Regions from separate parts of the Faecalibacter sp. genome, predicted to be linked through region 3. Evidence: riboswitches for the same ligand, from Rfam matches in the RefSeq annotation. Region 3 holds a riboswitch; each other region holds the start of a gene.
What was found. Region 3 has a riboswitch for S-adenosylmethionine ahead of AC1QSP_RS03205 (trans-sulfuration enzyme family protein). Riboswitches for the same ligand answer to the same signal wherever they lie in the genome.
Positions count from the first base shown of each region.

Region 1: it holds a riboswitch for S-adenosylmethionine, as region 3 does, so the genes downstream of both, AC1QSP_RS08505 (TonB-dependent receptor plug domain-containing protein) here and AC1QSP_RS03205 (trans-sulfuration enzyme family protein) in region 3, are expected to answer to the same signal.
Region 2: it holds a riboswitch for S-adenosylmethionine, as region 3 does, so the genes downstream of both, AC1QSP_RS05975 (hypothetical protein) here and AC1QSP_RS03205 (trans-sulfuration enzyme family protein) in region 3, are expected to answer to the same signal.

Region 1 covers NZ_CM169987.1:1,824,050-1,826,257, forward strand. Annotated here, with positions in the region: gene AC1QSP_RS08505 (TonB-dependent receptor plug domain-containing protein) at 1-1,070, opposite strand, end outside; SAM riboswitch class I at 1,144-1,245, opposite strand; gene AC1QSP_RS08510 (aminotransferase class IV) at 1,290-1,901, opposite strand; gene AC1QSP_RS08515 (aminodeoxychorismate synthase component I) at 1,885-2,208, opposite strand, start outside.
Region 2 covers NZ_CM169987.1:1,317,708-1,319,915, forward strand. Annotated here, with positions in the region: gene AC1QSP_RS05970 (helix-turn-helix domain-containing protein) at 11-895, opposite strand; SAM-I-IV-variant riboswitch at 985-1,083, shown strand; gene AC1QSP_RS05975 (hypothetical protein) at 1,143-1,730, shown strand; gene AC1QSP_RS05980 (MutS-related protein) at 1,774-2,208, opposite strand, start outside.
Region 3 covers NZ_CM169987.1:704,081-706,288, forward strand. Annotated here, with positions in the region: gene AC1QSP_RS03200 (homoserine dehydrogenase) at 1-93, opposite strand, end outside; partial or broken gene AC1QSP_RS03205 (trans-sulfuration enzyme family protein) at 115-1,257, opposite strand; SAM riboswitch class I at 1,406-1,507, opposite strand; SAM riboswitch class I at 1,913-2,012, shown strand; gene AC1QSP_RS03210 (homocysteine S-methyltransferase family protein) at 2,061-2,208, shown strand, end outside.

The DNA.
Region 1 (2,208 bases), 1.1 Mb from region 3:
CATTGATTAAATGTTTTGTATCGTAATCCTGTTGAATTCGAATAATCATTGACATTCGATTTTAAAACAGGTTGAAAACCATTCGGAAAAATTGTTCGACTTTCAGATGGAACTTCATTTGGTAGACGACGGAAACCATAGCCTTCTCCTTGACGAAGGGATACTCCACCAAAAGTATATAATTCAAAACGATCAGCTAATTCTGTCTCAGCATTCACAAAAAATTGTTGATTTCTAATCTGAGCGTCACCAATTTGAAAACGAAAATCTTTACGTGTTAATCCATTTGCTGCAATTAGGGCATCATCTGCAGCACGGGCATCATCAGGATGATCTGCAAAATCATAGGCAAAATTATCACCGTAAATATCTAAATTATGATCACCTGTACGTGTCGTTTTTTTTCGTTCTGATACAACGGCTGAAAAAACAATTGATCCATTTCTTCCTAATTTGGCACCGTAACTTCCATTAAAATTGTATGTCTCTCCATCACCTTTGGATGTTTGTCCATAGGTAAGTGAAGCATCACCTCCTGGAGCATCTTTAAGAACAACATTTACAACTCCTGCAATCGCATCCGAACCATATTGAGCAGCAGCACCGTCACGTAAAACTTCAATATTTTTAATTGCTGAAATCGGAATTGCTCCTAAATCTGTACCCACAGAACCATTTCCTACTGTATTTTGATAGTTAACAAGTGATGTTGTATGACGTCTTTTTCCATTGATAAGCACCAAAACTTGGTCGGGTCCCATTCCTCGTAAAGTTATTGGATCAATATGTTCTGTACCATCGGAAGAAGATTGACGCACAGAATTAAATGATGGAATAACGTAATTTAAAATATCATTTAAAGTTAATTGTGGAGCTTGTTGAATTAATTCTTCCACTTGAATAATATCCACAGGAACCGAAGAATTTACGACTGTACGATTATTTGATCGGTTACCAACCAATACAACTTCATCTAACGCATTGTTTTCTTCAACCTCTATTTCTTGGGCAAAAGTTATATTCCCTACTAACAAAGCCAGAGAAGCTAATAATAATGTGTTTCTTTTCATCTTTATTAAAACATTAATAAATCAAGAAATCGAAACCTTAAAAATGGTAGGAATTGTTTTTAGAAAAATTCGCACCTCATCTTTTCCTTTTTAAGGTTGGATTTAGCACCTTGATTAAGAAATCCGGTTGCTAAGGTTTCATTGGGCCAATTCCCTCCACCTTTCTTGATAAGTCGATGCAAATGTAAAAGAAAATATAGGATACACAAAATAACTCTACTATTTCTGTAGAGAATCTAATAAAACCTGAATATCAAATGTTTGAGCCTCGTCAAAATTCATCATAGCATTGATCCTTTTAAACGAAAAATAATTATCCAAATCGCGAGTTTTTATATTTTTTTCCTTGATTTTACCTTCTTGGATTAATTTTTCTCGCATTGTTCCTTGAAGTAAACAAGTTGTTGGGGTATGCCACTCTATTCCATTAAAGAATATTAAATTAGAATAGGTTGCATCTGTAATATAATTTGCACGCACCAAAACCAAATCATCGCATTGAGTTTCTTTGATAAAAAGATCAAAAAACCAACGTTCCGTGTATTTGTAGAAATAAGTAATCTCAGGATCTATTGAATACAATTTGATGGTCTCAATAGGCTGAATTTCGTACGGAATAAATTCTATGGACTCGATTTCAGCCCCATAAATCACACGTACTTTATATTTTTTATCATCTAAATCCTCAGGAATTTCAATTGCTTCTTCTAAGCTCATAAATGGCGCATCTGGAAAATGCTCCACACGCGTACGCTCGAAGCGGGCTTGATGCAATTCTAAATTTCTTAATTCCCGATTAAGACAACAAATACTTTCAATAAATTGGAACATATACTTTTTGGATCATTTCGTTATACTCACTTTCGCAATCACTTTTGGCCGTGATTCCTCCTCCACTTTTAAAAATCAATTGTTCATTTTCGCGTTCAATGAATCGTATCATTACAGCCGAATCGACATTTTTTCCGTCAAAAATTCCAAAAACACCGGTATAAAAATTACGATTATAATTTTCAGCCTCAAGAATAATCTCAACTGTTTTTTTCTTTGGTGCTCCACAAATGGAACCCGCGGGTAATAATTGATCGAAAATGGTTCCCAATTGCTCATGGTAATTTGTAGGTAATTGTCCTACGAT
Region 2 (2,208 bases), 610 kb from region 3:
AATATAGTGATTATAAATAGTATTGTTTCCTGAATTGCTCTGGTGTTAATGCAGTATATTTTTTAAAGAATTTCACAAAATAAGAAACATCTTGAAAATTTAATACATAAGCTACTTCGCTGACAGTCATTTCTTTATTTACCAATAATCGTTTTGCTTCTAATACCACGCGATTTCTTATTAATTCACCAGCTGAAATTCCGAGAACATCCTTGCATAATGCATTGAGATGATTAGGAGTAATGTATAACATTTCTGCATATTCTTTTGGCAATCTTTTCTCTTTAAAAAATTGCTCAATCAGATCCTTAAAATTATGAATTAATACCGATTGATATTCGTTAAGCGAATTTTCCATTGGGTTAAAAAAACGATTAACATCAATAAACAATTGTAGTAATAAAGTTGCAATTTTAAGATTTGAAGAAGAATGATTCATGGCATGTTCTTTCAAAATATGCTCGAAAATTGGCACTACGATCTCCGATTGTTCTTCGTTAATCATAGTGACTTGATGATGCAATTGCATACTTTTAAAAAATGAAAATTGATGCAAAATCCCTGAGTGAATACCTAACCAATCAAAAAAATTCGCACTAAAATTAATGACATATCCATCGTATTGATGTTTAAATCGCCATTGATGCACTTGACCAGGACGCATAAAATAAATCATACCAGATTGCACAGGAAAACTCTCAAAATCAATAATATGTTCTCCACTCCCTTCCGTAAAGTAAACCAAATGAAAATAATGGTGATTGTGCATTTGTTTTAAATGAGGATTACTATCCACATATCCTTTGAAACGATCGACAGAAAATAATTCGTTAATATTTTTATCTGTATTTAAATTACAAATATCAAACGTGGGAAATTCCTGTTTATCCTTCATCTTTACGTTTTTTTATCTACAGGTTAAAGGTAAAAATTTGCGTTTGAATGTACATTGAATTTGGAAAATTAAAAATAACTCGTAGATTTGCCTAGTATTTCGAATCGCATATTTGCGCGATACCAACCGAGAGAAGTCTCCACGGTGGTCAAATAATACGGGATTACAATCCAAAATAAACGTAACATTTCCCTTCTTATTTATCGAAATACAATAAAACATTTATTCATTTAAACATTTTTATTGTATGTCAACAGCAAGCCCGTTGAATGTCGTATTTCAACAATTAGAAAACGTCGAATTAATTGAATTTATCAATCAATTGGTTCCGATTCGTAATGAAGAATTATTGGATCAAATCAAAGAATCATTTATTGAACGTGGTTTTAATTATCAGCATCTATTGTATCAAAATCAATTGCAATTAAATCAACCTTTGCGCTTAATTGATGGCAATTTATTTGAACTTAAGATTCCTAAGCCGCCAATGATTGGTCCTTTTTACAAAATTCTGAATGAATTAAGAATTTTCTTGAACGAACATCCTGAGTTAAAAGGTAAAAGAAAAGTAACATTTGATTACATCTTAGATCAATTTTTCTTAAGCGAACAAGATGTAAAAATCATCCAAGAAGATGATCTGAAATTTCTCAAAGAAAACGATATTTTTATCGCTTTTCGAAATCAAGTTCAAACATTCCCAAATGAGGAAATTCGTAAACAAATCAGCCATTTACCTTTGCAAATTATTATCGATAAAGGACCTTTTTATCGAGGTTTACAAAAAGCAACTGTTTACCGAAATAATGAAGTTATTGCCATCTGGGAAAAATAAATAATTTTTAAAAAAAAGACCTTCTAAGAAGGTCTTTTTGATATTATGCATCGATGATTTTAAATTCTTTCATTAAATAAATCGCGTTCATCACTTGAGTTGTACCTTTTCGTAATTGATAATCCGAATAATAATGTTCATCTACATTTTTTAGCTCAAAACAGTAGTTCACAATATGATTAGGATGTTCTTCTTCCATCTTCGTTAATTCTAAATCATGTGTTGCGATAAAACACAACAAATTGGTTGGATGTTGCATTAATTTTTCTAAAAATTTTTGTGAACCAATCAATTTATCTTGGGAATTTGTTCCTTTTAAAATCTCATCCAGAATAATATATTGTGGTAAATTTTGATCCAAACGATCAATTAATATTTTCAATTTATTGATTTCATTTTTGAAATACGAATCTCCTGACGATAGATTATCCACTGTACGGATACTTGTAAAAATATCCATCGGATAAAATACCATCTC
Region 3 (2,208 bases):
GTTTGCGTTTAATTGAGGTTTTTCTTCTAAAACTTTATAAATACCTTCACCAACGATTCCAAATCCAAATAATCCGATGTTTAATTTCTTCATGGTAGTAAATTGTAAGAATGATTAAACATTAACGAATTTCAATTGGGCAATAGCTTGTTCGATGTCCTGCTTTAGATCCTCTACGTTTTCAATTCCTACGGATAAACGAATCAATGAATCTTGCACGCCCAATCTTAAGCGTTTTTCTCTCGGCACAGAGACATGCGTCATTTAGGCGGGATGACACTATAAACTCTTCGCACCCCCTAAACTTTCTGCTAACTTAAAATAATGTGTACTTGTAACAACTTTAACAGCTGCCTCTATAGAATCTTCTTTTAAGGTAAATGATATAATCCCTCCGAAAAGGTTATTTTGTTGTTTTTTGGCAATGTTATGATTTTTATGATCATTCAATCCTGGATAATAAACTTGATCGATTTGTGGTATACTTTTCAAGAATTGAGCCAACTCTAATGCATTTGATGAAATTCTTTCATACCTTAATTCTAAAGTTTCAATCCCTAGTATCGTTAAAAAGCAATCCCAAGGGCCTAAAATTCCTCCAGTGGCATTTTGTATAAATTTGATTTTTTCACCCAACTCTTTAGTTTTTGCGACCACAATACCTGCGACTAAATCCGAATATCCAGCAATGTACTTTGTACCTGAATGTATTACGATATCCGCACCTAAAGTAATAGGATTTTGTGCTACTAGACTTGCAAATGTATTATCAACTACCACGAGAGCTCCATTTGCATGAGCAATGTTAGCAATAGTTTCTATATCCGAAATTTTTAACGTTGGATTCGTAGGTGATTCTAACCAAACTAATTTTGTACGCTCTGTAATGAAATCAATAATATTCGTAGCATCTGATGTATCTACGAAATGGATTTTAATTCCTAACTTTTCATATACCTGTGTAAATAAACGATAGGCACCTCCATAAATATCATCCACAGCAACAATTTCATCACCTGTTTTCAACAATTTTGCAACAGCGTCTATTGCTGCTAAACCTGTTGCAAAGGCATAAGCCGAATGACCACCTTCCAATTGAGCTATAATATCTTCTAAAGACTTGCGAGTTGGATTATTAGAACGTGCATAATCGAATCCTTTATTCAAACCTGGAGCTTCTTGTACAAAAGTAGAAGTTTGATACACTGGTACTGAGATGGATCCTGTCAATTGATCAACAGGAATTGAATGTAAAATTTATGTTGCTTTACTCATAAAATGATTGTTTTAAAAACAATTATCAAGTAAAGAAAGTGGGTAAAAAAAATATTGGTTCAACCATGTCAGTGAAAACATAGCTGAACCAACATGAGACTGTATAATAATTGGTTGGTTACAAGTCTTTCACTCATCTTTCCTATTATAAGGATGGAATTAGCACCTTGATCCGTCGATCAGGTTGCTAAAGTTTCACAGGGCCATATCCCTCCACTTTTCTTGATAAATTGAAAATTTTAATGAACTATTTCTGGAAACAAATTTAAGTGAAGATGGTTTGAATATCCAAACATTTAAAATGTTAAAATTAATATTTTTTCTATTTTATTAATTTTTTAGTTATTTTATATTTATATTATTCTATTAATATATTTTTTATAGATTTTTATTCCGATTATTCTATCAGAAGTAAAAATCATTTTATTCTTGATAAACTCTACAAGTCCTATAGCATTTTTAGAAAGATGATTTATTTTCTATAAATTTTAATTCCAAATTAAAATTATACAGATTAATTAGAAATTATTTCATTTAATAGAGGTTTAAGCTGTTAAATAATTAATTTTAATCTTACTATTAATTCACTATTTAGAAAATTTTTCGGATTATGATTAAAATTGATACATTTGCACTGACCTTATGACGAAAGATGGAGGGAATAGGCCCGAAGATATCTTAGCAACCCAAATTTAGTTGGGTGCTACATCCTACTCTACTCAAGAGAAAAATAAGGAAATGGAAATCACTTCTACTTTCGCTCATAAGTATAATCAATTTATACAATGACTTTAAAAGATATACTAAAAGAGCGAATTGCCATTTTGGATGGTGCGATGGGAACCATGATCCAAAAGTACCATTTACAGGAAGAAGATTATAGAGGTGAACGATTTAAAGATTTCCACACTTCATTAAAGGGGAACAATGATT